Regions from separate parts of the Paenibacillus campi genome, predicted to be linked through region 2. Evidence: riboswitches for the same ligand, from Rfam matches in the RefSeq annotation. Region 2 holds a riboswitch; each other region holds the start of a gene.

Region 1 (7,648 bases), on a different contig from region 2:
TTAAGCGTTGAACAGTCAGTCGTCTGCAACGCATCCTCTATTTCCGAACCGTCCAACTTCATTATTAGAGAAATGCAAATACCAGCATACAGAGCCGCTGCATTAAGCGTCTGTATGCTGGTATTATTCAGGTTAACTATGCTATCTATCATTGCAGCTGTAAAAGATACAAACTGTCTCTTATGTCGCTGCGATGATCAATGATGCTAAACATGCCCACCTATTCATCCGTTCCATTACGCACTTGTCCAGCAAACACGTCTATTGCCTTGACCGTGCTTCACAAAATGACCTTCATTTACGCCGGATAGCCTCCGCCTGGTGGCGGCCATGATCCGAGCAATCTGCGGATGATGACGATCTCACCAAGATGGTACGTATTATGGGAAGCGATATTGCGCAGAAATCCGGCAATCGTTTCGGTTGGGATTAATGCCAGCGGCTGGGCAAGCTCCAATGTGTTGGCAAGCTCACAGGCGCTATCGATCCCTTGCAGGAAATCATCAAGCACGACCTGCCAGCTTGCTTCATCAGCTGCATTCGTATGCTCTAGCCAACTATCGGCTACCGACGGCGGGCGGGATGGCTGCTCGCCGCGCACATGGGCTAGCATAAAGTCCTGCCAGTACCGCATATGACTGACGAGCTGATAAATCGTATACGGAAGCCCTGCGACCTGCTGACCTGCCAGCTGCAAATCGATATCTGACAGCGCACGCGCAATCGGCAGATGCCCCCGTTCGCCTACTAAAGACTGCACTAACGCTCTCGCAAAGGCTTGTTCTGCTGTAACATTCATATTCGTATCCTCCATTTCCAGCTTAATGTATCCCATTCAGCAGTGAATTTCAACTTATGCACATATGTGGATTGAACTCCTAGGTTGAAGGCATAAATGAAGTACAGAGCGGTCACTTCGTGTGCAAACGTGCACTATCGCTAGGCAACAAATGCTTTGGTGCAGCTTTGATGATCGGATTATTATTTTATATAGAAATTACACTGACGCTGACGCCGCATGACTGACAAACCGGAACGTCAAAAATTGCTCCTGTTCATCCGATTCAAACGGCTGCTCATCGTATTTGTAGCTTGTATAATCCGTCAGCAACTGGCGCCAAAAGCGGCGGGTATGCATATTGCGTCCAGTTGGATTCGTATGCAACGCCCAGCGTCCTGCAAAGGTGTCAAACACATGTTTAGCCGCTTGCTGCGCAATGCCTTTGCCACGAAACGGACGCATCAGGAAAAAGTCATGCAAAAAATAATCGACCTGCTCCCCTGTCGGTACGTACGGCGGTGTCGAGACAAGCGCAAAACCTGCCGGCGTTCCATCTACACGAAGCAAAAATGGAAACAATGTGCCCGGATGACGCCACCAAATATGAAACATCTCACTTTGCTGAGCAAGTGTAGCACAATGATCATCGTCTTCAAATACGCCATACCGATTCGGCAGCCGTTCCCATATTTCCGATAAATCATACAAATAAAAAGGATACATATTGCAAATAATATGTTTGTCCGCAGCCGGACAAAGTTCTATCTGAACGACATGTTCCAGCGCCGCTTGTTCGATATCTGGATTACTGTTCATATCAGCCTCCTATAGTGTTTGTGCATGTAAACACGGGTGCAACAAAAAAGGTGGGCATAGCAACACACTATACTTATCGTGTTTGCGTTATTCAAGCACGATATGCAGTGAAAAGAGGTGTGGCATAACAAAACACTATCCCACTATTGCCGAGAACTTAACGTCCTCCGGGTTTGCCTTTACGACCGCTTTTACCTTGTCCGTTTGCCTGTTCATTGATTTTGCCAGTGGTAGGCTTGTACGTGTTGCTGTTGTTCGTTTTGCCTGTAGCGGGTTTGCCTGTTGTAGCAGCCCGATGCGGTGCGCCTATACTTGCGGTGCTTCTAGTTGCAGCGTTTTTGCTTGTACTATGCTTGTTTGTGCTGTTGTTACTGGTAGCATTTTGATGGGTAGCATTTGTATAGGTGGCGCTGCGGTTTGTGCTGCTCTTGTTAGTAGCGCTTTGGTTCGTAGCACGATGGTTGGTACCTTTGTTATGCGTAACATTTGGGCGTGCAGTCGTCTTGCTGTGCACAGCTTGGTTATGCGGCTTGGCACCACCTGGCACAGGCTTTCCAGCAACAGGGGCTGATTTGCGTAGCTGAGCTGCCGTATACTGTAGCGCCTCCATCGCCTGTTTGACAAAAGCACGGTTTTCCGGCTCCCATTCATGCGGATCATCCATAAATGAATCTTCAATAAATTCCTCCAGCCCATCCGCCAGCTTGCGTTGCTGCGCGGCAACGGTATTTCCTTTGCCGCGCAGCGTCTGCACTGCCGCACGCATATCGCGACACGCTTGCTGCACAAAGGCATAGTCGTCTCGATCCCATGCCTGCGGATTATCCATATCGTAAAAAGCGATCCATTTCTCAATTAATGAAGCAGCCTGCTTGGCATCCATCTGTGACATATTGTATTCATTCTCCGTTTCATCGCAGCTCGTAGCCGCACATGTAAATTGCCCGGCAAATTACGTTCACTACGCAAAATAGCCGAGTCCATCCTACTATTGTAGCCGCTCTGTCATGTGACGTACAGTGAGTTGGGCAGCATAAGCTAGTAGCTTGACCGTGTTAAATAAGCCGTTTGCTATTGCAGAGCAGCGATGTTCTCATGCTACGACTCCAATGTGTTTTTCATAAGATATGATAACGATTCGTGCCTATGTCTGCCTTCCATCCTACCGCCCTTCACTCCGAACCGAGCTGCTGCAATTGGCTCGATGTATACACATTCGTCCCTCGTTGCAGCTCCAATGCAAGACGATACATCGCCCGCGCTACCGTCTCCGCCTGAATCGGCTTGTATTTGGCAAGATTGCCGCGCAGCAGCGGCGACAATACGCTGGATGCTACCGCAGCGGCTCGCTCGCCAGCGCGAAACTGCTCACGTTTACCGAGTAGTAATGAGGGCTGAACGATCGATAGAAACGGATAGCCGAGCGTACGCAATTGCTGCTCCAGTTCACCTTTTATACGGGAATAGAAAATGCGTGCGCTGGCATCCGCGCCCATCGCACTTACGACGAGCCAATGCGTCGCTCCTTGCTGGCGCGCAAGCTCTGCCAACCGCAGCGGGTAGGTGACGTCAATTTCATACATGCGCGCTTGGCTGCCTGCTTGTTTGATCGTTGTGCCGAGGCAACAGTATACGTCGTTCGCTTGCAGATTGGCGGCATGTCGTTCCAGATGATCATAATCGACAACAAGCTGCTGCAAGCGTTCGTGCTGCTGCCACTCGGGTACGACTTGGCGCACGAGCACTTTGATGCGATCATACGTCTCGTTTTGCAGCAGCACATCGACTAGTGCGCGTCCTACTAGCCCGGTAGCGCCTGCGATCAGTGCAATTCGTTCGCTCATTCGCTTATTTCCTTTCCATCGCAGCGGTTGTATAGCTGTACGGATATAATGTTACAGCCGAGCGACCGCAGCGGTTTAATCGTGTACATGTATGGGAGCGAGCAATATGTTGTCATTTCCATTGATTGGAAACGCCCTTCCTTTTAGAAAAGGGAGTCATGCTGTGTAGCTGCAACGTATGTGTATGCGTAGCGGAATTATCGTGTAAACTTGTACACCCGAATGCGCACACTACGCGTCATTCGGGTGTACAGCTGCGATGCTATTCAGAGCAAAAAGGCGACACTGCCGCCATTCGTATGCACAATATGATCGGCACCAAGCCCTCTGTAGATCATGCGTGAATTGCTGCTTTCGGTAATCACATAGATCGGTTCGCTCGTCCATGTGCGGCACATCTGAATGTACCGGCAGCAGAGCGGCAAGCTGCGTTCAAACAAATACACTTTGCCGACCGCCAGTGGTGGAATCGTCCATTCTTGCTGTCGCTGTGTATCAAGCAACAGCACATGAGTCACACCCATTCGCTCCAGTTTTACCTTGTCTGCATAGCTGTTTACGAGCGCGATAAAGTCGATCCCTTTGATCTTAAGCAGTTGCATAAACTGCTCCCCTGCACGCGTCGCTGGACATACTAGCACATACTCCTTCGGTAGCTCCGATTCCTGCTCCAACTCCATCTCTTTCTCCTCCAATTGGGTGAAGGCAAACAAAAAGAAGCTGCACAAGAGATTTCTCGCCAGCTTCTCAAACATTCCACACACAGGCATAGCTGTGCTTACCGGATGTCATGATCATTGTCGCCTCTCTTATATTCAGCTTACGAGGTTAGCTGACGGATTCGGAAGTAAGAGTCTCCCTACAGACTGTAGACTGCACGTTTGGACAGCTACCGTACCGATTCACCCCTGAACAGTTCCGCTTACGAGCTGTTCGCTGGTTCCCCCGCTCTCCGGCTACAGACGGATTTGCCTGCATACACGGACATTAAGCTGGTTACGGCGCCAATTTATGTCGTACACCGTAATTTATGAACTTGACACGAATCATACTCTCCTGCCTTGACAAAGTAAAGACGCACAGTTTCGCATTTTGTAGCTATTTGTTGATTACGCAGTGTACAGTCAACGTTTTGCTTCCATTTTCGCTCGCTTGCGTCATATTTTTGATGAATGCTCTAATTTTATATCAAATTGAGTAAAACGGAGCATTCGTTATGAATTACCGTGAATCGATACAATGAATCCGATTACATGGCTCGCCAATGACGTACATGACAATCTAACGTAGTTATCCGCCATTTACGTCCACTGCAAAATGACCTATGATGGCTCACAACTAAACCTTACATGTAAAGGAGTGCATCCTTGTATGCAATCTGCTGTCATTCCGCTCATTCCATCTGCTGTACGTGCCCAATCCGTCATCGTTGAGGCGCATATTCACCGTTTGGAGCTGTTTTTGTATGATCAGACAAAACTCGCTTTGCCAGAAGCGTATCGTCCGCTGCATTGCGGCTTGCTGCGTATCGCAGGCAGCGGTGCGTTCGGGTGGGCAGAGTTTGAGTTTTCCGATGGAGCAGCACAGCTTGATCTGATCAAGTGGGGACAAGTATTCCGACATTTGAAACGACGGCAAGCGGCAGAAGCGTTCGCAATGATACACCAGTATGAACAGCAATGGGGCTTTACACGTACTCATCTAGCAGCAGAGGCACTGGCGTCGTGGCAAAAGGCGCTGAGCGAAAGCTCGGATACACCGAGCAGCGAGTCGATACGGCGGCATATTCATCATATGGCAGGAATGACAGTACCGCCTACGGAGCGGGAATTTCTTAGTTATTATTGCCAATCTTATTATTCTTTTTGAGTTATGCTGGTTAAGTGTCTATAAAGGGTGAGCGGCAGGGCAACAGGAGAATGCGTAAGTAGATCGCTCGATATCCGGTTTGCATTTGCATGACGAGCTAGGGCGTGTACGCAAGCATGGCGTGTTAGTGTAGCCACGCCCTAGTGCATTGACCGAGATGAAGCTTACCTTTAAATCTGTTTCACGTTCTGCACGATAGCAATGTGAATACAGAGCCAAAATTTAAATGTACCACAGTCAAGCTAGAAGATCGTAATCGACGCCAAATGGCTATACCTTGCACATTCATTACGGTCAATGTGTTCGTCACCTCAGCACAGCCGCTATCTATGTATTAGCGCATGTAGCCAGTCAGCATCGGCAGTCAGTTGGGGCGAATGTGGCGGCATAGCTGGATAAGGTCTGCCCGGTGCCTCTATAGTTGCACACGAATGGCTATACAGCGGTAAACTTTACGATTTTGTCAAAGTCAAAGAGAAACGACCGCGCAGCTATGCTGAAGAACACTCTATTACGGATTAAAGGAGCGTTGTTATCGCAATGAGCGGAGAGAAAATTATGGTTGGTGTTCATTACAGTGTAAACGGGGAGCGGCTAATCCGGCGTGGCATTCGCCTGGCAGAGCTATTGCATGCCCCGCTAATTGTACTTAGCGTACTTAGCGAGCCGGTAAGTGAACTGGATATGAATATGCAGCAATATTATAATTCATGGAAAAAATTGACCGAAGAAGCGGGCGGCACCTTTCTCGTAAAGCTCAATGAGGATCGTGAGCTGGCAGAAGCGATCGCAGACGTAGCGCACCAGCATGGGGTAACCCAATTGATTATCGGACAATCGGTGCGTTCGTTCTGGGAAGAAATTACACGCGGCTCGCTCGTGAACGATCTGTTGGAACATCTGGGCGCGATCGACCTGCATATCGTCGCCGTACAGCGGATGAAGGCGAATTTGGAAGAAACGCATGAGGATGGGGTCGAAGTAGATGTAATCCGTACGCCAAAAGGCTACCAGATTCGTTATGAAACCGATCAACCTGTCGTAGCGGAAGGCGTCTTTTTCAAAGAAATGCATACCGACTTTGAAAATGGATTGCTTAAGCTGCATATCGATGGGGAATATCAATATTTGAAAGTGCGCAAAGGCATATTAATCGATACAGAGCCATTGGAGCGGATGCTGGAAGCGAGCAATTAGGCGGTGGCTGCGGTGCGGTGGCTGCGGTGCGGTGGCTGCGGTGCGGTGGCTGCGGTGCGGTGGCTGCGGTGCGGTGGCTGCGGTGCGGTGGCTGCGGTGCGGTGGCTGCGTATAATAAAGCCGCCCGGTTAAAACACCGGGCGGCTTGTACTGTTGTCAAAGCTATGATGTACTATGTGCCGTGTTGCTGCATCTTTCCTAGAAAAAGAAGATTGCAGCGACATGGACAGCTCCGACACTGCGATCGTACAATCGAGCACTGTCACTACAGCGAGCACGTCCCCTTCCCACAGCCAAAATTGGCTGCCTGGCTCCAAGCTGTCCATTGCTATTAGCTCTCCAGCTTGTAAACGCAATTTGCCTAGCGTATCCCAACTGTGCACGCTACGACTTGTAATATAAAGTTGCACATCATGTTCAATTGTACTTGTACCTGTAAACGATTCAGCCAAACGATAGTTGTCGTCAGCACTGTCCATTGCATGCGTATTTCCAAACAGACTGCCTTTATCGTCCGCACATATCGCCGTTTCTGCGGTCAGCCTTGCCGCCAAGCCGGTTGTGCCAAACCATTGTCGATACGGCAATCGTGCCGGATCAATCTCCCATTGCAAATGTACAGGGATCATCATCGTTGATCACTCCTTGAATGATTGTGAATTGAACATTTTATTCCAACCGTCGTCACCATCCAGCATCGTTGAGACGAAGCGCGCGCACTGCCCGGTACGTAGACCAGTCAAATGCTTGCCAGCTATGATCTTGTTCCAGCATGTAGGCATAACTCGCGCGCAAACGCCGTTCCAGCCCAAGCTGTGGTTGCTGCTCGGCAAACTGCAACAATAGCGGCACCGTCTCTGCGGACGAATGCAATAAATAGTCCTGATCCAGCTGCCCACTCTGCGCGTACCGCTCTAGATTGCGCTCTACAATCCAACTGTCCATGCCGACATAATTCAAAATTACATACGCGCTTAAACCGAGCAACAATACGCATTTGCCTAGCGGTAAACGGGCGAACCAAATACGCAATCCCGCCAGCACAAACAGCAGCCCAAGCAACAGCATAAACGCATGCACGAGAAAACGGGTACTTGTATAACTATACGCTTGCTCATATAGCACGAGCCGTGTACAAGCA
Region 2 (7,648 bases):
TTATAATCGATACTTGATACCCGTCCCTGGAAAAATTGTGGCTCCGTAAACTGCTGCCCGATCAGCGCCGAGCCGATCACCTCATGCTTGCTGTTATACATTAAGCTGCCGGATGCTTGATACGGCATAAGCACTTTAGCGATGCCTGTAATGGCAAGCTGGTAGATCACACAACAAACAATAAACAACACAGCGCTCGTTCTAAGCGTAGTCCATACTATTTTGATAGGCATATTCATTCTTCTCCGTTCTTGTCTTAACATAAATGAATGTATAATACGTAAGTTCATACGCCGCTTCATTTGCGCCACCAGCTAGCAAACGAAGCGCGCTGCCATCGAACCGATACTACATTAAAAATTGAAGTACTAGATCAATCAGCTTAATGCCGACAAACGGTACAATTACACCGCCTAAACCGTAAATGAACAAATTACGGCGCAGCAGACGGGTCGAACTCATCGGACGATACGCTACACCTTTCATCGCCAGCGGAATGAGAATCGGGATAATGAGCGCGTTAAAAATAAGCGCCGACATAATCGCTGATGTAGGCGAATGCAAATCCATCACATTCAGCACTTGCATTTGCGGAATAGCTACCATAAACATCGCTGGGATAATCGCAAAATATTTGGCGATATCGTTCGCGATACTAAATGTCGTCAAACTGCCCCGTGTCATTAGTAGCTGCTTACCGATCGCCACCACTTCGATAATTTTGGACGGGTCAGAGTCAAGATCGATCATATTCGCCGCTTCTTTGGCAGCGATCGTACCGCTGTTCATGGCGATGCCAACATCGGCTTGTGCAAGTGCAGGCGCATCGTTCGTACCGTCGCCAGTCATAGCAACAAGCTTGCCTTGTGCTTGCTCACGGCGAATGACGGCGATTTTGTCTTCCGGTGTGCTTTCGGCAATATAGTCGTCCACTCCTGCTTCACGGGCGATCGTTGCTGCGGTGAGCGGGTTGTCACCTGTACACATAATCGTTTTAATGCCCATGCTGCGCATTTGCTCAAACCGTTCGCGCATACCGGCTTTAACCGTATCTTTTAAATAAATTAACCCATAAATCACATCATCAACTGCAACTGCAAGCGGTGTGCCACCCGCCGTAGCGATGCGATCGCTGCTTGCTTGCAAGGAAGCTGGCACATGACCACCTTGCTGGATGACCCAGTTTTTAACCGCATCGACTGCGCCTTTGCGCACTTTGCGTCCATCTTGCAAATTCAAACCACTCATCCTTGTCTCCGCTCTAAATTCGATCACTTCCGCACCATGAGGCAGTTCTTGATCGATCATCCAGCCTTGCTTTTTCATCAGTTCCAGCACCGAGCGACCTTCTGGTGTCTCATCATACGCCGAACTGACTGCTGCCCAATGACCAACTTCATTAGCTGTATGCCCATCGGCAGGCACAAATTCGCTTGCCATCCGGTTGCCGTAGGTGATCGTGCCTGTTTTGTCGAGAATAATCGTATTGATATCACCTGATGCTTCGACCGCTTTACCGGACATCGCCAACACATTAAAACGGGTTACTCGATCCATACCAGCGATGCCGATCGCTGACAGCAGACCGCCAATCGTCGTCGGGATCAAACAGACAAGCAGCGCAATGAGTACCGGAATCGGAATATGGATACCGAGATACTGTGCCATAAACGGCAATGTCACAACGACCATCAGGAAAATAATCGTCAGGCTAATCAGCACCGTATTGAGCGCGATTTCGTTTGGCGTTTTTTGCCGTTCAGCGCCTTCAACGAGGCTGATCATACGATCCATAAACGATTCGCCCGGATCGCTCGTAATGCGCACCGTAATTTCGTCACTAATGACCATCGTACCGCCTGTAACCGAGCTGAAGTCTCCGCCCGCTTCTTTAATAACCGGCGCGGATTCACCGGTAATTGCTGATTCATCGACTGAAGCAAGCCCTTTGACCACTTCGCCATCACCTGGAATCATCTCACCTTGACGCACTACCACCAAATCACCTTTGCGCAGTGAAGTGGATGGAACGTCAACGATCCGTTCGCCTTCCAGTTTGCGGGCGGTAATTTCCTGTTTGGTCTTTTTTAATGAATCTGCCTGCGCTTTACCACGTCCTTCTGCCAATGCTTCGGCAAAGTTGGCAAACAATATCGTCAGCAGCAAAATGAGTGCAACCGCAATATTAAAACCTCTCGACACCGAATCGCCAAATGCGCCCGGTATAACAATCAGCAGCAAGCTAATAAACAAACCGACTTCGACTACAAACATAACCGGATTTTTCATCATAACGAGCGGATTTAATTTTATAAAAGATTGCTGTAATGCCTTTGTGATCAAATCCCGGTTTAACACGGAAGCTTGATTTTTCATTGCCGATTCCTCCACCTAATTATGCTCAAATCGATATCGTTAAACGAATAGACTACATCGTTATGTCCACTATACTATCGCCTATGCTCACAGTGTCAGCTGCTCGGCAATCGGCCCTAATACAAGCGCTGGGAAAAAGGTGAGTGCACCGACGACAACGACGACGACGATAAACACACTGCCAAACAGCGCCTGATCAGTACGCAATGTACCACTGCTTTCCGGTACCGGTGTTTTCGCCAACATAGACCCCGCAACTGCCAGCAGTGTAACCATCGAGAAGAAACGGGCAATCATCATCACAATCCCAGTTGAAATATTGTAAAATGAAGTCGTATCATGAATTCCCGCGAACGTCGATCCATTGTTAGCAGCAGCAGATGTAAATTCATATAATACCTGTGTCAATCCGTGAAAGCCAGCATTGCTGATCGTATCTGGAAACCAAGTCAGCGCCATCGTCGTTGGAACGAGCACCAATAGCGGCTGGACGAGCAATGTGACCGCAATCAGTTTCATCTCTTTCCCTTCCACTTTACGACCGAGAAATTCAGGGGTACGCCCTACCATTAGCCCAGACAGGAAAACCGAGATCAGCGCATACATCAACACATTCATCATCCCGACACCTGCACCGCCAAATACTGTATTGAGCATCATATTGCCCAGCGTAATCATGCCGCCAATCGGCGTTAACGTATCATGCATCGTATTAACAGCACCTGTCTCCGAGGCGGTCGTCACGACCGAATACAATGAAGACTGTACAACGCCGAATCGCACCTCTTTGCCTTCCATCGAACCTGCACTATGCTGCAAACCTAGTTGATTAATGAGCGGATTTCCCTGATGCTCGGCATACAGCGACGAGCTAAGCATCATGAGAAACATAATCGCCATCGATACAAACAGCACCCGTCCTTGCTTCGGATTGCCAACGATTCGTCCATACGTAAATGGCAGCGAGATTGGCACGAGCAACATTAAGATAATTTGCAGCATATTGCTAATTCCGTCCGGATTTTCAAACGGATGCGCCGAGTTAGCTCCGAAAAACCCACCGCCATTATTGCCCAGTTCCTTAATCGCCACAAAGCTGCCGACCGGTCCCATATCGATCTGTTGCGGTGTGCCTTGCAGCGTCGTTGCCGTTACCGACGATTGCAGCGTCTGCGGCACACCTTGACTAATAAAGATCAAAGCTGCCACTACACATAACGGCAACAAAATACGTGTAATCGCACGTACTACATCGACGAAAAAGTTCCCCATCGGCTTGCCAGCCAAGCCACGCATAAACGCCATCGCTGCTGCAATCCCGGTTGCCGGTGACACAAACATCATAAACACAATCGCAGACATTTGTGCAAATAATGATAACCCGCTTTCCCCGCTATAATGCTGCAAATTAGTATTGGTCAAAAAGCTGATTGCCGTATTAAACGCCAGCTCCGGACTCATCGCCGCAATATGCGCTGGATTAAGCGGCAATTTATCTTGCAAACGGAAGATCGCATACACGATCAATGCCATCACCGTATTGCTGACGAGCAGTGCGACGACATATTGCTTCCACGTCTGATTATGCTGTCGAATACCACCCAGCTTGTAAATCAACTTTTCCAGCGGACCAAACGAGCGATCCAGCTTACCTGGTTTATCATCCATTGCACGGGCGATATAAGCTCCCATTGGACGCGCCAACAACAGCGCGATTAGTAATGTTACAGCAACTCCGATATATGACCACATACTCACTCACTCTCTCCTGCCTGTTTAAAATTTTTCCGGATAGATCAGGGCGTAACACAGATAGATTAGCAAACTTGCAATTATAAGCCATAATAGCCAGATCATTGTTCTTTCCCTCGCTCCCCGATCACACTGGATGACCAGTTGCCCAGCCCACCAAGCGCGAATGCCATGAGTACAATCAACAATATCATCACTATATCCATCATGATTCATTTCCCCTTCAACATAAACATGCGTAATCTTGAACAGAAGCGCTGGTTGAATGCTACTTGAGCGCTACTTACATCGCCGCAATCGGTCAGATTCCCGAAATTAGGCGCAAAAAAAGAAGCCTCGGTAAAAATCGAACTTTTCACCGGGCTTCTTCCATGCGTAACTGGACTGTCGCAAATGATGCGCAGACGAGGTGGCATAAGCCGGATATAAGTTCTTCCTAAGCGCTGACGAGGTTAGCTGTCGGGTTCGGGCTGGAAGATTGCCCGTTCCGGCATCGCCGGAATTCACCCCGTGTCAGCTGGCTGCATAATGCAAACACAGACCGACGATTGGTTCCCCCGCTTTCCCACTACTGCAACCGATCAACAACAGGTTGGCAGCCGGGAAATTAAGCGTATATGTGCAAAGAGCAAAATTGAATCGTTTAACGCTAAACCGTTGTACATTTTTCAATATGAATTCGATACTTGTATGTCGGATCGTTTCATAACAAAACACCAAGCGTGTATGCACTGTGTCATGACGGCACAAGTTTCATACGCATCTCCCGACTTTCGCTTACGAGGTTAGCTGTCGGATTCGGACGGTGAGAGTCGTCCTACCATCAACACCGCTCCCAGGTTACTGGTACTGACGGATTCACCCCTGCCTGATGTCAGTAGCTCTCACACCGCTAACGTCCTGCTTATTGGTTGCCCCGCTTTCCGACGGATGCCGGAAACTCAGCCATACGAACAAAAAACGTTGAACTTTCAGTTGCTAGATATGGACAAATGCCGATTCGTATCCCCGCTCTGTGCGCTGTACCGCTCGTCCTTACAGTCTGGCATAGCATCATCGTGCTTTCCTGCTGTCATACGTTTCCAGCAGCGTGACTAAAGCGGTGTAACGTGCGAATCTCTAAATCCTGAACTGTATATTACTCCTGTAATTTCGAAGTGTAAAGCAGATCAAAAAGGCAAAAAAAGCCGTGGTTTCCCACAGCTTTCTTTTTTGAAAATACAGCAAAAGGATAGCTCTCGCAAGCTCCTTTTTACTCTGTATATCGCTTATTATCTTTAATTTTACATTACGTTTCATCTTTTTCATTGTATGTTTCATATCGTTTTGCAAACCGATATGTCATTATTCGCAGTTAAGATTTAAGATACGTTTAGCATGAAACGACCTTAGCTCCATAGTGGGCAAGCAAATGATCCAATTGAATTTGTACCAGCGGCAAAACCCGTCCTTGTACATCCAAACCGGGCATACTCGTTTAAGCATAGTAACGTCCATCATATTGGACGGAGAAAGCGACAGGTTGTTGAAACGCAGTTTGCAACAACTCCACTTGAGCGGCGTCGCCCGTAAAGCTGGACAATGTGGACGATTGAGCGATCGTTTCCAGATTGGCGATCCCGTTGTCTCCTGCCAACTTAAGCTTTTGCAATGACGGCAACGCAGCCAAACCGGAAATGTCGTTCACTTCCAAATTGGCAAGTGTTACTTGTTTTAACTGTTTAAAATGTTGCAAATGCTCCATATTTGCCCATTGTACACCGGTTACGGTTAACGAAAGCAGCGGCAGCTTGCCAAGCGCTGCCCATTGTTCTGTATCCCATCCGTTTGCATCGATCACGGTCAAATGTTTAAGCCTGTTCATCTGTCCAAGCACTTCCGCCTGCTCCCAATCAGGGGAGGAAATGCTTAAACATTCCAGCGTCTGAATCGCCAGCAATGGGCGATAATCATGCGCCGGAATACGCTCGCACTCCAGCTCGGTCAGACGCGTTAGCCTGGCAAGTGGTTCCAGTGTCGTAACGTTAGTGTCACTAATGTTTAACTGACGCAAATACGGCAATTGCGCGAGCGGTGACAGATCGCATACCGGATTGTGGAGCAAATACAATTTCTTCAGCTCCCGGCAACCTGCCAGCGGAGACAGATCAACAATTTCATTGCCGGACAAACTTAATTCACGCACTTCCGTACACGCTGCAAGCGGCGTAATATCGCTTAATCCTGCATTTGGCAAATACAGCTGATACCGCCCTGTAAATTGCGCTGCTGAACTATACTCACGCTCAATACGCTCCTGCCATTCCCGTGGCAATGCCGCTGCCCATGCAGCCAGCTCAGCGGCAGATTGCTGCTTATTGGCTGCCCATTCCGCTCCAAATGCATACTGCTGCGCATCACGCAACAAACGCGCTTGCCCATCACGTCCATACATCCAATAAACGATACCGTCCTCTTGCTCAATCGTATAATTACCGCTCTCCAGCACATGATGCATAAAGCGAATAAATTCACCTACATCACGCGCAATGACAAACTTCGTTTCTTCATCGCGCCCAAAATTAATAACTTGCCCGACGATGCCATTAGGCCCTGGATTCAGATCGACCCCCAGATGATTACCACCGCCATCGTGACAAAACGGAATCCAGTGGCGATTAATGTACTGTTCCTGAATCCAATCCGCCGGAATGGAATAATGATCGCCTAGATCGGCGTATTCTTCCTGCAAATCCGACCATATTTTCCATTCATGAACCATTTCATCCAACGTCAAAAATTGCAGCCCAAAAAACAACCCCGGCCCGCTATGTGCCTCACCATTATGAATGCGATACAACCGTTTCAGTGGTTCAGGGAAAATAACGCCCATCGCTTGCTCTGCCTGCGCAATTTCCATGTCTTGCGCCGGTGCCAGCAAGCTTTGCTCCAGACTGCCAAGCCTCATATGCAGCCTCGATTTGATCTGCTCGATCCATGTTTCGATCATGCGGTTGCCTCCTTACTCTGTTAAATTCAAGATGATTCGTATTGGACAGCTAACCGTCGCTCTACGTATACTATGTACGTAATACAGCGGTTTATTCCAGCAAAGCGCTGCGTTTAAACACGAGAATAATGTCGCGCGAACTTCCTTGTGTCATCGCCGTATCAAAGCTCGACACAAGCTCCCAGCCTTCAAAGCCAAGGTTATTTAAAACGCTTTCCAACTCGTGTTCATCGACTTTGCCACCAAGAAAGCCGCCTGTTGCCAATTTTACTGTTTTATATTCCCATTGAATCATGGTATGATCGTCCTTTCTGAAACGATAATGCATATCAGCCCATTTAATTTGCAACTAGGATAGCTGGCTAAAAATGGGTATCATTACTATTGTAGCATATTAACGATAAGGAGTTACACTATACATCCCATGAAGACGATTGGACTTGTGCGCCATTTTAAAGTGAATAAAGAATTTCCCATTCGCCAGATGGTGACGGTAAATGAACTAGTCACATGGCTGGAAGAATATGATGT
Region 3 (7,648 bases), on a different contig from region 2:
ATCATTCGTGTGCTTCGTCCGCATAATGGACGTGTAGTTGTAAAAGAAACAGGGATGCATGCGATCGAAGACTATTTGATGTCCAGATATCAGATGTACTGGCAAGTATATTTTCATCCGGTGACACGCAGTTCGGATATCGTATTACGGCATATTTTCCACCGTGCCAAAGAACTGTTCCATAACGGCTACAATTTCACATTTTTACCACATCCGCTACCTGCGCTGTTTCGTGGCGAATTAAATGTAAATGAGTATTTGTTGCTAGATGAAGCGCTTGTGCAGACGGCATTTATGCAATGGACGCTTGAAAAGGATGAAATTCTCGCGGATGTATGTACGCGTTTTATGCAGCGACGGTTATACAAATATGTAGAAACCGAATTGATCGATCTCGATACGATCGACCAGATTCGCCGTGAATTTCAGCAAGCCGGTTTGCATCCGCAATACGATCTGGAGATCGATTTTCCGACCGATTTGCCATATGATGTGTTCCGTCCGGGTGATCCGAAAAAGGAAAAGCAGATTTTGCTACTGGATCGCCAAAACAAAGTGCAGGAAATATCCGAGGTGTCTGATATCGTACGCTCAATCAGCGGTATCCATCGCGGACGCTATCATTTGTATTTTCCACAGGAGAAGTTGGAAAGGGTAAAACATAAACTGTCACGGGAAGTGGCGGACATTTTTGAGGATAAACTGGGCCCAGCACAGATGGAGTTTGAAATATAAAAAATGTATGAAGGCGATGAAAAAGTGGCAGGAATACACTTATAAAACCAACTATAAAGGAGCGTACAACCGATGTTGTTTGATACACATACCCATTTGGATTCCAAAGATTTTGATGAAGATCGCGAGCAAGTGATCGAACGTGCTTACAATAACGGGGTAACCCGAATGGTCAATATCGGATTTGACCGTGAAACGATTCCGACGACGATGCAGTTGGTAGAACAGTATGATTTTATTTATGCAGCGGTAGGCTGGCATCCGGTGGAAGCGATCACGATGCAGCCGGGCGATCTGGAATGGATTGCATCTTTATGCAGTCACGAAAAAGTGGTCGCAATCGGCGAAATCGGACTTGATTATCATTGGGATAAATCACCCAAAGACATACAGCACCGTGTGCTGCGCGAACAAATCGGGCTGGCACGCGAGCTGAACATGCCGATCGTCATTCACAATCGTGAGGCGCATGAAGATATCGTGCGGATTTTACGCGAAGAAAAAGCGAGCGAGGTCGGCGGCATTATGCATGCGTTTTCCGGCAGCTGGGAAACGGCGCAAATGTGCCTTGATATGGGCTTTCATATTTCGTTTGGTGGGCCGATTACGTTCAAAAATGCCAAGCAGCCCAAAGAGGTGCTCAAACAGGTGCCGATGGATCGTTTATTACTCGAAACAGACTCCCCTTATTTGACTCCACATCCCTATCGCGGAAAAAGAAATGAATCCGGATATGTGCGTTTAGTCGCTGAGACAGCTGCCGAGCTAAAAGGAGTATCTCTGGAAGAAATTAGTGAAATTACTACAAAAAATGCGTTGGCATTATTTGGCATTCAATGAAAACGGGAGAAAAACCACTGAGAAAACGAGCTATCCGGATATATGAATGAATTTTAACGAAAAAATGCTGAAATGTTACAAGTTTTTAACCACTTTTTAAGAAAAATGGAGTTGCCTCCTGCTTTACAGTGAGGTTGTGTTCGAGATATCATTTCATCAGTGATTTAATCTTGTTGTTTATACACGAGATTCCATGATTCGGTCTCGCTGAGTTTCCTACATAGGAGAACGGGGGAACCAACAGCTGTCTTCATTCACTTTAAACCGGCAATACCGGAAGGCAGATTGTATGATTCCTGACACAGGGTCTTTGGGGTGAATTGAGGCTACTTGCGCCATGAGCGAAGGACGTCTCACAGGGTACCATCTACATGCAGGTAGTAATTATCCGAACCCGACAGCTAACCTCGTAAGCGATGCAGAGGCAACCTCTCATTTTCTAAGTTTCCGGAAGACACATCGTCGGGAAGCCAAGGAAGAGTTGCTCTTGTACTTTTCCCTAGGCTTTTTTGTTTTGTGCAAAAGGAAGTCATCGAAAAAGAGAAGACCCGGTTTTCACTATCCGGGATCGGTATGCCGCTTGGACTGACCATGGCGCAGGCATTTTCAGCCAGAACAAAATACCGCCATACGCCGGTATTTAAACTTCAGTCGTATCACGCCTGTGAAAATTCTGATATAGTCGCGTCTATAATACACTTTCTTTACAGCAAGACGGCGAGACTATGTAAGGAGGACGGAAGAAGTGGGAATTGCTCCTTTCAAAGAAACCCATGGTTCACGCTCATCCAGCATGTCTTACGCGCTGCGTTGGAAGCAAAAAAATCTACGCTCTGTACTGCTCACTTCGCTGGCAGTCGTTGTGGTCATTGCCATGGCACTGTGGCTTATGTACACGCAGTCAAGCAAAAATATTTACGTCGTGATCGATGGTAAAGCACATATGGTGGAAACCCATAAGCTGCAACTTTCCGATCTGCTGGCGGAACAGAACATTAACGTAGCGCCCCAGGATAAAGTATCAATGCCGATGAACGGAGCAATCCAGAATGGTGATAAAGTATTTATCAACCATGCGGTAGCTGTAAATCTTCGTGCAGATGGTTACATTAAGCAGGTGTACACAACAGCCGATACGGTGGGCAGTGCACTCGATCAACTGGGCATTAAACTCGGTCCCAAAGATAAACTGGACCCGCCAATCGAAGCAGCCATTAAACCGGATATGGACATTCGTGTGACGAGAACGACTTCGGTTACGAGCGAACAAGTTGTCGAAACACCGTACCAAACGATCGAAAAGAAAGATGGCGATTTGCTGAAAGGCAAAACCAAAGTCGTTCAAGAAGGTCAAAATGGTAAAGTCGTCCAATATATCGAAAAAGTGTTTGAAGACGGAGAATTCGTCTCCAAACAAATGGTTAACAAAAAAACCGTATCTGAAGTGAAAGACAAAATCGTAGCGATCGGTACGAAAAAAGAAGAGCCAAAGCCTGTAGTCGTCAGCGAATCGGCTAGCTCTGACTCGTCTCGTTCTGAATCATCCGATTCGTCTGGCTCGGATTCACGTTCAAACAAAGACTTCTCTTATGCCAAAGTATTAAACAATGTGACGCTGACCGCCTATTCCTCTCAAGAACCGGGTCTTGGTACACGTACCGCATCCGGCACACGCGTGACGGAAGGACGGACAATCGCTGTCGATACAGACGTGATCCCGATGGGATGGTGGGTCTATATCGAAGGCATCGGTTACCGCCGTGCGGAAGATACCGGCAGCGCCATTAATGGCAAAAAGATTGACGTATATATTGATAGTCTGACGCAGGCAAGAGAATTCGGACGCAAAACCGGCTATACGGTTTATGTGATCGGCCCGGTCAAACCTTAATTTGACGGTGTAAATCGGTTGCCTGTGCTGGCACAACTGTTATATGATATAAGTATTATTAACCACGAGCGTATATGGAACCAACAGAGAAGGGGATCATTCCCCTTCTTTTTGTTTGTTGTTTTGTTATACTGAGAACAATATGAACATGATCGCGGACAATGGAAAAACATAGTCGTTCCAGTGTCCCGATCCGGAAGGGAAGCGTATCATCAGGTGATTAAAGAGGTCATTGTTGTAGAAGGACGGGATGATACTGTAGCGATCAAGCGTGCAGTCGACGCGGATACGATTGAAACCGGTGGTTCAGCCATCGGCGCGCAGGTCATTCGTCGTGTGCGGCTTGCTCAGGAGCGCAGAGGGGTTATTATTTTGACCGATCCCGATCATGCTGGAGAGCGGATACGCAAAATCGTGTCGCAAAAGGTGCCAGGCTGCAAGCATGCTTTTATACCGGAAAGCGAAGCGACGCTTAAAGGCGATATCGGGGTAGAAAATGCGTCACCACAGGCGATACGCGCAGCGCTGGAGCGTTTGCATACCGAAATGCCGGAGGCACAGACGCTGATCGATTGGGACGATTTGATTATGACCGGGCTAGTCATGCACAAACAAGCGGCAGCACGCCGGATGAAAATGGGCAATCTGCTCGGCATCGGTTACGGTAATGGTAAACAATTTCATAAACGATTGCGTATATTTGGCATTACCCGCGAGGAATTCGCGGCAGCACTTTCACAACTTGAAGCGGAGGAACAGCAATCTAATGACTGATAGACACGATATCGCTACGCCTGGACGGACGAAGGAAATTATTAACAAACACGGATTTTCGTTTAAAAAGAGCCTGGGGCAAAACTTTTTGATCGACAGCAATATTTTGAATAAAATTGTCGATGCTGCGGATTTGAACGAGCAGCGTGGGGCGCTTGAGATCGGGCCTGGTATCGGCGCATTGACCGAGCGTCTGGCGCGTCAGGCACATCATGTGACCGCAGTGGAGATCGATCAGCGTCTGCTGCCGATTTTGCAAGATTCGCTAGGCGGGTATGACAATGTGCGCGTTCGTCATGGCGATGTGCTAAAGGTCGATTTGCAAGAGCTGTTCCGTGAGGATTTTGCCGATGTGGAAAAGGTGAGTGTCGTTGCGAATTTGCCGTATTATGTTACGACACCGATTTTGATGAAGTTGCTGGAGGAAAAGCTGCCGCTTGACAATATCGTCGTGATGATTCAGAAGGAAGTGGCGCAGCGGATGGCAGCGGCACCGGGCGGTAAAGACTATGGCAGTCTTAGCATCGCCGTGCAATATTACTGTGTACCGGAATTGGTCTGTATCGTGCCGAAGACGGTATTTATTCCGCAGCCTAATGTGGAATCGGCGGTCATCCGTTTGAAGCTGCGTGAGCAGCCGCCTGTGCTTGTACAGGACGAACAGCATTTCTTCGAGCTGATGCAAGCATGTTTTGTACAGCGCCGCAAAACGATTGCCAACAACTTGAAAACACGCTATTTTGGCGGCGGTGATCGCGAGCAACTGGAGCAGCTGCTAGCGGAAGCAGACATCGAGCCTTCGCGTCGTGGCGAGACGCTTAGCATTGAGGAATATGGACGTTTAAGCGATATATTTGTGGCGGCAGGCATTCGCTAAAGCTAGTTTATTAGCACTCCGTAAAAAAATCATTGACAAAATAAATTTTGTATAGCATAATTTAATATTTAATTGACATTTCTTTTCCTTTTTGTTACAATAGGGAGTAGGAAAAGAGGTGGTTGTGAGCATGGCTAACAATGCGCTTACCGAAATCAAACGCAATCTTGATGCTTATGTAGGGCACAAAATCACATTGCGCGCACACGGTGGTCGGAAGAAGACCATTGAACGTACCGGAATTTTGGAAGAAACCTACCCTTCTGTTTTTACAGTAAAGCTTGATGATGAACATCAAACTTTTGAACGAGTGTCTTACAGCTACGCAGACGTGTTAACCGATTCGGTTGAAATTACAGTTTGCGAAGATGATTCCCATACACGCATCGAATATGTAGGGAATTAAATAACTGTTTTATGATAAGGCAGTCTTTATCTCCTGCGGGGGTAGAGACTGTTTTGCTTTGTGAATAGACTTTACAATTCATTTTTTCTATAATTGGATTATTCGTGGCTATACATAGCTGCCTGCAATGAATTGGCTTCGCCAGGCGGAATAGGAACGGCGTTTGGCGTGTTGGTCGATGCAGTAACAATCAGAACGGACGGAATGTTGAAGGTGGAGGAACCTCATGAAGCTATATGAAAAAGCGCCCGCAAAAATAAATCTGATGCTGGATGTGCTGCACAAGCGCCCGGATGGTTACCACGAGGTGGAGATGATCATGACGATGGTCGATCTTGCTGATCGGTTAACGATTACCGAGCTGTCCAGCAATACGATCAACATATCGAGTCAGGCGGGATACATCCCTCTGGATGATAAAAATCTCGCCTACCAGGCGGCAAGTAAGATTAAGGAACGTTACGGCATCCGCCAGGGCGTGCATATTCATATCGACAAGCAGATTCCGGTAGCTGCCGGTCTGGCTGGCGGCAGCAGTGATGCAGCAGCAGCATTACGCGGGCTGAACCGTCTATGGCAGCTGGATATCCCTCATGAGGAAATGATGGAGCTAGGCGCTTCGATCGGGTCGGATGTGCCTTTTTGCATTACCGGAGGCACAGCGCTTGCGACTGGGCGTGGTGAGCTGTTAACACCGCTGCCTAGCCCGCCGGATTGCTGGGTCATTCTTGCTAAGCCGCCGATCAATGTCTCGACAGCAGGCATATACGGGCGGCTACGAGCGGATCGAATTGCCCATCATCCATCGTCAGTGGCGATGCGGCAGGCGATTGAACAGCAATCGTTTGAAAGCATCTGCAGCGAGCTGGGCAATGTGTTAGAGGATGTGACGCTTAGTCATCACCCGGAAGTACAGCAGCTCAAGCAGGCGATGCAGCAGCTTGGTGCGGACGGTGTGCTTATGTCAGGCAGCGGGCCGACCGTGTTCGGACTCGTCTCCAAAGAATCCAAAGTCGCTCGCATCTATAACGGGCTGCGCGGATTTTGCCATGAAGTGTATGCGGTGCGTATGTTAACTTGAGCAGATTAGGTCGCAATCTTGTTCCAAAAGCCTTCAATGATCGAGAATGATCGCAGGGGTATTTGGAAAAAGATTGCGATTTTCTTTTACAAACACGTACAAAAATGTTATATTCACTTTAATTATTCGGGTTTGGGAATTTTTAAGGATATAAATGTAAATTTTCATAGATGGTGAGGAGTTAAAGTGAAAAAATTAAAACGGAGTGCGCGTCTGGTTGAACTGACACAGTATTTGACTTCGAGACCACACACGCTTATTCCATTAACGACCTTTGCTGATCGCTACGGAGCGGCCAAATCATCGATCAGTGAAGATTTGACTATTATTAAAGAGGTATTCGAGGAGGAAGGCGTTGGCGAATTACAGACGCTTGCCGGTGCCGCCGGAGGCGTTAAATATATTCCACGCTTGTCTAGAGAAAAAGCTTTCTCGTTTATGAGTGAGCTGTGTGAGCAGTTGGAGCAGCCGGATCGTTTGCTGCCAGGTAATTATATTTATATGTCTGATTTGCTCGGTCAGCCGGCTATTTTGAATGAAGTCGGCAAAATTTTTGCGTCTGTGTTTGCGGATACGCCGATCGACGTCATTATGACGGTAGAGACAAAAGGGATTCCACTTGCCCATGCAACCGGTACGCAGCTTAATCTGCCGGTCGTACTCGTGCGTCGTGATCATCAGATGACTGAAGGTTCGGCGGTGAGCATCAATTATGTATCCGGTTCACATAAAAGTTTGCATACGATGACATTGTCCAGACGTGCGTTAAAAGAAAAGTCGCGTGTGCTCATTATCGATGATTTTATGAAGGCAGGCGGTACGATTCAAGGGATGGTCGATTTGCTCGGTGAATTTAACGCGACCGTTGCCGGTGTTGGTGTGTTGCTGGAATCTGGAACGGTCGATGTAGAAGATCGGTTATGGGCGGATTATGTATCGCTCGCCAAATTAACAGAAGTCGATGCGAAAAGTAAGAAAATTACGGTTCAACCGGGAAATTACTTTGAAAATGTCATTATTTAAACTTTTTAACCTATAATTAGT
Region 4 (7,648 bases), on a different contig from region 2:
GAAGCGAACAGCGTATTATCGCTGATCGTTACTTTCAACTCGGACTGATTCAGCTTCGTATTCAACTGTGAACTTAAACCATGACTTTGAATATATTGATCCAGCTTTTGTTTAACCTTTTCCAAATCTTCTTGTTCTTGCTTTTGCAATTGCTCACGTAGCTTTTGTGCCGATGATTTGGTCGTGCTATCGGAAGGTGTAGCAGCTTGTGCCGTATTGTCCTTTTCGCCTTTGCCGGTTACTTTGCCTTCGGTCGGTGCCATCGACGTTTGATCAAGCACGCCCGCACCGCCGGTAAAAGCGGCATTGAGCGCTTCCGCCATACCTTTAAATTTGGAAGCATCCAGTGAGCTCATGGAAAATAGAGTAATAAACAGTGCCAGCAGTAGTGTCATCAAGTCAGAATAAGGCAGCAGCCAACTTTCGTCTGCGTGCTCCTCGTGAGGCTCGTGTCGTTTACCCTTCTTGCTCACCGGCGCCACCTCCTCCTTGACTAGCTTCAAGCTCCGCGCTTTCGGCTGGCGTTAAGAATACAGCCAGCTTCTGGCTAATTGCCATCGTAGATACACCGGATTGGATAGACAGTAAGCCTTCGACCATCATCAGCTTGATTTCAACTTCTGCCTTCGACATCCGTTTCAATTTGTTTGCCATCGGGTGCCATAACACATAACCGGTAAAGATACCGAGCACCGTCGCGATAAATGCACCTGCAATCGCGTGTGACAGCTTCTCCATATCACTAAGGTCAGCCAGTGCGGCGATCAGACCGACAACCGCTCCGAGTACGCCGAGTGTTGGTGCATACATGCCCGCCTGCGAGAAAATAAGTGCGCCCGAGCGGTGACGTTCTTCTGTAGCATTGATATCTTCCATCAGTACGTCCTGAACGAACTCCTGATCGTTACCGTCAATAATCATCCGCATCCCATTACGGAGAAAGGAATTGTCGATTTCTTCGACTTTAGACTCCAGTGCCAGCAAACCTTCGCGGCGTGTAATCGAAGCCCATTCCATAAACATACGTACCAGTTCCTTTTTATCAAGCAAAGTCTGGTTTTTGAAAATGATGCCGAACAGTTTGGGTACACGCTTGACTTCGTTCATCGGAAACGCCATAAAGATCGTCGCTGCTGTACCCACCAAGATAATAACATAAGCCGCCGGGTTGTTGACCAGACTGACTAGCGGGGCTCCTTTGAGGATCATCCCGACTACCAGGGACAGTATCCCGCCAATTAAGCCAATAATCGTTGAAATTTGCATAATACACCTCGTCCGTGAGTATATAATTGTAGTGCGTACACCACTTTCTTCCATGAAATGATGGAGTTACAATGATGGGGTGCTTAAAGCGCTGATACTTTTTTATCGACAGAATATGATGCATTGTTAAGAGTTTTTTGCGTTATAATGGAAAGAAGTTGGCAATTGTAACAATATTGACAGATTGAAGGGAGGGCGCAATATGGGTGTGAAGCATGGACGTGATTATGAAGGCATTCTCGCTGATCTGACAGCTGCACTGGATATGATACCGGATGGCTATCAATTTTTTCAGATGTCAGCGGAGGAATGGGAGGCGTTAAAGCCAGCTGAGCGGCATGAAGTACAGGAAGCGCTGGCGGAAGATTTATTTTATGCGCTCGGCTCAGAGCCGACCATTCATGTTGGCAGTGGCATTGTCATCTATGCTGCCGATACGCATCGGATTGATATTTTGATCGGTGAGACCGAAATGACATTTGTATCGCTCATCTGAATCGAACGGCGATATTGCCGCTTGCATACATAAAGCCTGCTCAGGTATGAGAGCGCATTCAGCCGCTCTTGCCTGGGCAAGCTTTATCGGATTGAGGTGATGTGCACAGTCGCCTGGTGAATATCCGCATCGATTGGCGTATGGACGGGTAGGCTGTGTGCATTGAGTTGTACGTATAGGATTCTCCTTAGCGGCTTATTGCGAAATCTGTTCAAACCAGTTCAAACTTTCCTGTTGCTAGAGATGTACGTTATGCTTTCTAATTACATACCGCTAAATATAAACCAAACTACATCTATCAATAGGGTCAAATACAGCGACTGTACAGTTGGCATACAATCGTTTGTGCACTTATAGACTTGTGCACTTATAGATAGTATATGTTGCTCATCCTGTCTGATCTTTGATCGATGACAAGCAATGTGTTAACCGTTACAGAGCTATATGTCAATTATGATGTATGTTCGTTTGTTTCGTCATAGACCATACAATAAAAAGGCTTCATCCCATCTGGTGTACGCCGACTGTACGTATCGGTAATATGAAAGCCTGCTTTCTCGTACGTACGGATAGCGCGCTGATTCCAGGTGAGCACTTCCAGATCGATCTCTGCTTCCGGATTGCGCGAAATTGCCGCTGCGGTGATGGCACGCATAAATGGTTCCCCATATCCATGCCCACACAGATCAGGGCGCATGCCAATACCGAGCCGAATCGTTCCTTCTAACGGAAAAAACTGCGCAAATCCGCACAGCTCACCAGTACGATCGAGTATGACAACATATTGCTGCTCACGTAGCTGTGGATCACCGAATTCAATTTCCAGTTGCTGCATTTGTTCCCACGGCAACCAGCCATAAATATTGTAAGGTGGCTCATAATGCCATTTACAAATAAGTGCGGCATGCTCTGTACTCATCGGTACGACGGAAAAAGGCAGTACGCATGCAGGTTGCATCGACAAGCTCCTTTCAAATGCGAATGAATATAAGAATATAAACTAAAATTATCAAATAAATTATGGAAAACGTGTTTACCATAATTTATGAGCGGGTAATAACAAGTAGACATAATTGCACAGTTTATTTATTTTTATTTTAACTTTTTTTGTATAAAGTGTAACTTAAACGGCATACACTTCGTTTATAAAGTATAGACGCCACAGCAATAAAAAAACCGCAAAAGATTCTGGCGGGAATCCTTCGCGGTTCGTATCGATAGTCGATTCATTGTTGTCAAAGTTGCATAACAGTGGGATTAATTATCAGTTGCAAACGTGTTGTACGAATAGTTGCTCATTACACGTTTAGCACCGACGAAACGCTCAGCATAATAATCCATGCTAAGATTATCAATTCGTACACCTCTCGATGTAGAAGCGTGTGCGAATTGAGTGCTGTTGACCATAACGCCTACATGTGAAACTCCTGCTCCAGTCGTATTGAAAAATACGAGGTCACCGGCTTGCAGATCGCTTTTGCTTACTGGATCGCCAACCTGATATTGCGACGTGGATTGACGTGGCAGATCGATGTTCATTTTACTGAATACATACTGAGTGAAGCCTGAGCAATCGAAACCGTTGAACGATGTTCCCCCGATGCGGTACGGTGTTCCCATTGCTGGTTCAATGATCTGGTCCATTCTGGAATCTGCATGTGCACTGCTGTTCCCCATAACAGTAAATGCAATTGCGAATCCCATGAGTGCGGCGGTTAGTTTCTTTTTCATGTTAAATCGTTTGTCCCCTTCCAATGCCTACGAGGTTAGCTTAAGGATTCGGTAGAAGGTTTCCCCTATGATCCCTCTCTTGCAAGATCAATTCACCCAAAACGGTTCCCCCGCTTTCCGGTGCCACGAAATTTGGCTTTACACTTAGATTAATGCACCGTACGACGATATCCAACTTTTACAACAATTTTCGGCTTTACTGACAATAGTTACAAGCGATTCGTTAAAGTTTACAAAGTTGTTACTAAAAACTCGCTGGGTTTATTCTAACAAAGCTTTTTTACTTTGGCAATGTCTATGGCACAGTTTTCTGTGAAAAATTTTGTCGCATTTATGAGAAACTTTGTGAAAACCGCGCCACTAAAGGGATAATAAGCATTAAAAAAAATTAATTTCTGAGTAGAAACTCCTGCTTTTTCGATTGCAGTTATGATTTTAGACCTATAGCGATGCTTAAATCGCACTGTAGACTTGTCATCTTTTGTAGCGTTTTTACAGTGAATCGAAGGACGGTTATTATGCTTAGTGAAGTGACAACAGGGGATTCCGTTGGTTTTTCGCGTCCAATCCGCTACAATAATGTTACAATTAAAACTGAAGCTTACCGTGCATGAGTAGTCTGCAACATAATCGTGAATAGGTTATGATCATCGTTTATGCAGCTAGTGTGCCTCGACTGCTGATCAGGTTATTTTATGATCGATGTTCTATTATACAGGGAGATACGTTTACGCTCTGTTATAACAGCCTATGTTTATCCATCGTTATAAAATAAAGCAATGATCAGTGAAGTCATGTGGAGCATAGCAACCGCTGCACCTTTTTTATATCGGCAGCTATTATAAATTATGAACAGAAAAGGAGTATTTTTTAATATGGATCAAAATATGGATCAAAATCAACCTGCCAAAAAATCGATGTCACTCAATATTATTAGCAGCAGCACCAAAAGTAGCAAACATAAAGGATTTGGTGCAGGGGCGATTAATTTGAACAATGTGTCTCCTATTATTATTGATCAAGGGGAAGCGCGCATCGATATCGGTGCTATGCACGCCAAAAGTAAAGTGGAGCGCGGGATCAAATTTACGACGAATCGCGACGAGCTGGAAGGCGGTCGCCAAGTATGGCTCGTCTGGGTGGCGGTCGATAAGCAGCCAGAAGGCGGAAGCTATGCCGGTGCAACCGCATGCGAGATGTGGATTGATGAAGAAAATCGTAAAGGCTGGAAAATTCTTGCCGATCATGTCAATAAGCTTGATTATGCGATCAAGCGTCGCATCATGTTGAGTGAGCTTGGTCCTGAACATAAAGCAGCACTGAAAACATTGCTTGTGAGCCATAATGAACAATGGTGGAATCGTTCTCCCGATGAGATGAAGCAGGCGCTGGAAGGTTAAAGCGGTTGATGAAACGGCGTACGTGACGATCATATACCGTGCGAGAGTGTGGATTGAAATGGGACGAGTACTAATCAATCTACTAGGGCGAGCGGGTCACTCTCTGTGCGAGAATGTTGATTGAAATGATCAAGCGAGCGAACTCCGCTTTTGCAGCGTTGTCACTCTCCGTGCGTAATGGTATCGTATCCGTTTTTCCTTTGTTAATAAACGCCTCATATGCCGACTGTAGCTTCTGCCATTCATTGCTGAAGTTAGCAGTCGGCTATTTGTATCGGTAAATTTGCTGAACTATTCATCGTTATAATCAAGCGATCCGTAAATATGCATAGGGGTGACACAAGCCGGCGAAGCGGCAATAAACTTTTTCCAATTCGATTTCCAGTATCGCTGCATACTTATACACTACGTAGTCACTCTTTTTATTCTGTTTATTATGGTAGATATTCAAAATATTAACTTTTTAGGTAAAAAATATTATCATATTCTAAAAAAATCGGGTATAAATGATTAAAACCTTTGATCCCGCTGTGAAATTGGAAAATAGCTTTGGTGAATCTGTGATCCATTGTTATAATTGCTGTACAGTCATCTTCGTAGGAAAAGCTAACGCCTTGCATGACTAAAATTATTCTACAGATGGAGGGAGCAATATATGCACAAGGCAAATGCTGTTCATACAGGTATCCCCGGACTAGACGAGATTTTGCATGGTGGTATCCCGGCGGGAGCTGTAGTGATTCTGGAGGGCGAACCTGGAACCGGAAAGACGACGATTGGGATGCAATTTCTGGTAGAAGGTGCAGTTAGCTTCAATGAACCGGGAATTTACATCACCTTTGAGGAATTGCCGGAACAGATTTACGAAGATATGAGCGGATTTGGATGGGATTTGCGTCAGCTGGAGCGTGAGAATCGGCTGCGCGTTATTTGTATGGAGCCGGATATTTTACTGGATCAGATGCTGTTGCCTAACGGTATTTTTGAAGCGGTTGTGAACGAGATCGGCTGTAAGCGTGTCGTGATCGATAGCATTAGCTTATTCCGCATGGTTAGCACGCAGGAGCATGCGCGCAACAATGTGTATACGATTCGCAACATTATGCGCAAGCACAATCTGACGTCCTTTTTTATCCGTGAATATGCAGAGCTGTCCGAAATGAATATTCCGTTTGAAAATTATATATGCGACGGTATCGTGCGTTTGTCACTAAAACCGTTGATGGAAAAGTACCGCAAGCGTACGATCGAAGTGTTGAAAATGCGCGGTACACGCATTATGGAAGGCGAGCATACGTACAAGTTTCTAAATGAGGGTGTATACATTGTGCCATCGCTGTCGATGGCGGAGGATAAGACACTGACACGGGAAACGGAAGTGTTATCGACCGGCATTTCGACGCTGGATGAGATGCTGTCAGGCGGTATTCCGCGCGGTAGCGTATTTATGATCGATACGAACAGCAAGGCGAATTATCGTTATTTGATGTCATCGATTTATGCGCAGCGGATTCGGGATGATGATTGTACGGTAATGATGATGTCCGGCAATACACCGCTGGATACATTTGCCGATACGATTGAACTGTTTGGCGTCTCATTGCGGGAAGCAGCACGGCAGGGCAAAGCCTTTTTTATTGAGCACTATCGCAGAGCGGTCGATTCTGATCTCGAAAAAGCGATGATTCGCGTAGATAAGGTGGCGAATGATGATTACGCACAGGTGTTAAATGACAAGATGGGTCCGATTTTTGAATGTGAGGAAACATGTGATAAGCGCTGGTTTGTTTATTATGATCTGAATACGATCATTTCCGAGCGTGGTCGCGACTTCCTGCTGCGTTATTTTGCCGAGGAGATGTCGATGTGGCGTGCGATGGGCATTACGATTGTAGTGCATTGCAATTTTGCGGAAATTGGCTCAGAGACAGCTTCTTTTCTGGAGCGTACATGCAACGGCGTTATTCGTACATGGGTGGATGGCAATTACCAGTATCTTCAGGTTACCAAATCCCCAAGCGGACGCGTTTCGGCGCCCCATATTATTGCGAACGCACCGCATGAGCCGTTTGTGCAATTGATCTAAGGAGGGATGGGGACCTTATGGTAGCAGAAAGTGATGTAATTACGTTACAGATGGAATGCACCTTATTTTTTGAAAATAACCCTTATGCGATCGAAACGAGCAGCGGCTTATCTAAACGGCTAGGACGCAGCCAACCTGTAACAGAACGAGCCTTAAATCGTCTGGCGGATATGTCGATTTTGGAAAAGAATGGCGATGGTTCACGTGCCATTTACCGTTATAAGGCTCCGTACATTCAGACAGAAGTGGACTTGAGCGCCTATGATTGAGATCGGTATAGTAAGCGACATTCGAGACGTTTGTCAGGAACTGCAAGATACTTATGCTCAGTTAACTGATTTATTAATCATGGTGACCGATCATGAAGGAAAGATGATGACTAAGCCTTCGCATCAAATTCATGCTGCTTTATTTCAACAGCATGCCGATGAATTGCAGCAAACATTGCAACAGGAAATCAGCAAGCTGCGTGGCATTAAAAATACGGTGTTGTCCGACCAGTGGGTACCGGGAATTCGCTGGTTGATCGCACCGATTAATTTGGAACCGCTCTCGCCGGGGCTGTTTATTTGGGCAGGCATTTTGATTGAGAAGAATACGCGTCAATCCGTGTTATCCCATCCGAATTTTATGCAAAAAGCGGGTGAGATGTCGACTGGATTTTTTGAA

The links. A riboswitch is a leader RNA that binds a small molecule or an ion and turns the genes downstream of it on or off. The one in region 2 is predicted to bind cyclic di-AMP.
Region 1: another riboswitch for cyclic di-AMP. It lies ahead of U1I11_RS15270 (MDR/zinc-dependent alcohol dehydrogenase-like family protein); the one in region 2 lies ahead of kdpF (K(+)-transporting ATPase subunit F).
Region 3: another riboswitch for cyclic di-AMP. It lies ahead of U1I11_RS21045 (ubiquitin-like domain-containing protein); the one in region 2 lies ahead of kdpF (K(+)-transporting ATPase subunit F).
Region 4: another riboswitch for cyclic di-AMP. It lies ahead of U1I11_RS21385 (C40 family peptidase); the one in region 2 lies ahead of kdpF (K(+)-transporting ATPase subunit F).

What each region holds. Positions count from the first base shown of each region.
Region 1 is NZ_JAXSQZ010000006.1:130,854-138,501, forward strand. Features, by position in the region: gene U1I11_RS15250 (DinB family protein) at 299-799, opposite strand; gene U1I11_RS15255 (GNAT family N-acetyltransferase) at 998-1,597, opposite strand; gene U1I11_RS15260 (hypothetical protein) at 1,755-2,489, opposite strand; gene U1I11_RS15265 (oxidoreductase) at 2,770-3,441, opposite strand; gene U1I11_RS15270 (MDR/zinc-dependent alcohol dehydrogenase-like family protein) at 3,708-4,121, opposite strand; cyclic di-AMP (ydaO/yuaA leader) riboswitch at 4,244-4,424, opposite strand; gene U1I11_RS15275 (hypothetical protein) at 4,813-5,310, shown strand; gene U1I11_RS15280 (universal stress protein) at 5,851-6,507, shown strand; gene U1I11_RS15285 (hypothetical protein) at 6,636-7,139, opposite strand; gene U1I11_RS15290 (DUF4153 domain-containing protein) at 7,192-7,648, opposite strand, start outside.
Region 2 is NZ_JAXSQZ010000003.1:149,689-157,336, reverse strand. Features, by position in the region: gene kdpC (potassium-transporting ATPase subunit KdpC) at 1-233, opposite strand, end outside; gene kdpB (potassium-transporting ATPase subunit KdpB) at 349-2,376, opposite strand; gene kdpA (potassium-transporting ATPase subunit KdpA) at 2,464-4,128, opposite strand; gene kdpF (K(+)-transporting ATPase subunit F) at 4,153-4,233, opposite strand; cyclic di-AMP (ydaO/yuaA leader) riboswitch at 4,556-4,752, opposite strand; cyclic di-AMP (ydaO/yuaA leader) riboswitch at 4,888-5,085, opposite strand; gene U1I11_RS09515 (SMI1/KNR4 family protein) at 5,606-7,117, opposite strand; gene U1I11_RS09510 (DUF4177 domain-containing protein) at 7,209-7,412, opposite strand; gene U1I11_RS09505 (histidine phosphatase family protein) at 7,542-7,648, shown strand, end outside.
Region 3 is NZ_JAXSQZ010000015.1:14,402-22,049, forward strand. Features, by position in the region: gene U1I11_RS21035 (HD domain-containing protein) at 1-735, shown strand, start outside; gene U1I11_RS21040 (TatD family hydrolase) at 808-1,575, shown strand; cyclic di-AMP (ydaO/yuaA leader) riboswitch at 1,771-2,006, shown strand; gene U1I11_RS21045 (ubiquitin-like domain-containing protein) at 2,321-3,466, shown strand; gene rnmV (ribonuclease M5) at 3,683-4,240, shown strand; gene rsmA (16S rRNA (adenine(1518)-N(6)/adenine(1519)-N(6))-dimethyltransferase RsmA) at 4,233-5,117, shown strand; gene veg (biofilm formation stimulator Veg) at 5,248-5,523, shown strand; gene ispE (4-(cytidine 5'-diphospho)-2-C-methyl-D-erythritol kinase) at 5,750-6,604, shown strand; gene purR (pur operon repressor) at 6,791-7,627, shown strand.
Region 4 is NZ_JAXSQZ010000017.1:7,820-15,467, reverse strand. Features, by position in the region: gene motB (flagellar motor protein MotB) at 1-473, opposite strand, end outside; gene motA (flagellar motor stator protein MotA) at 457-1,266, opposite strand; gene U1I11_RS21395 (hypothetical protein) at 1,469-1,762, shown strand; gene U1I11_RS21390 (GNAT family N-acetyltransferase) at 2,214-2,720, opposite strand; gene U1I11_RS21385 (C40 family peptidase) at 3,020-3,493, opposite strand; cyclic di-AMP (ydaO/yuaA leader) riboswitch at 3,503-3,641, opposite strand; gene U1I11_RS21380 (YwhD family protein) at 4,381-4,893, shown strand; gene U1I11_RS21375 (ATPase domain-containing protein) at 5,549-6,979, shown strand; gene U1I11_RS21370 (hypothetical protein) at 6,997-7,248, shown strand; gene U1I11_RS21365 (LuxR C-terminal-related transcriptional regulator) at 7,352-7,648, shown strand, end outside.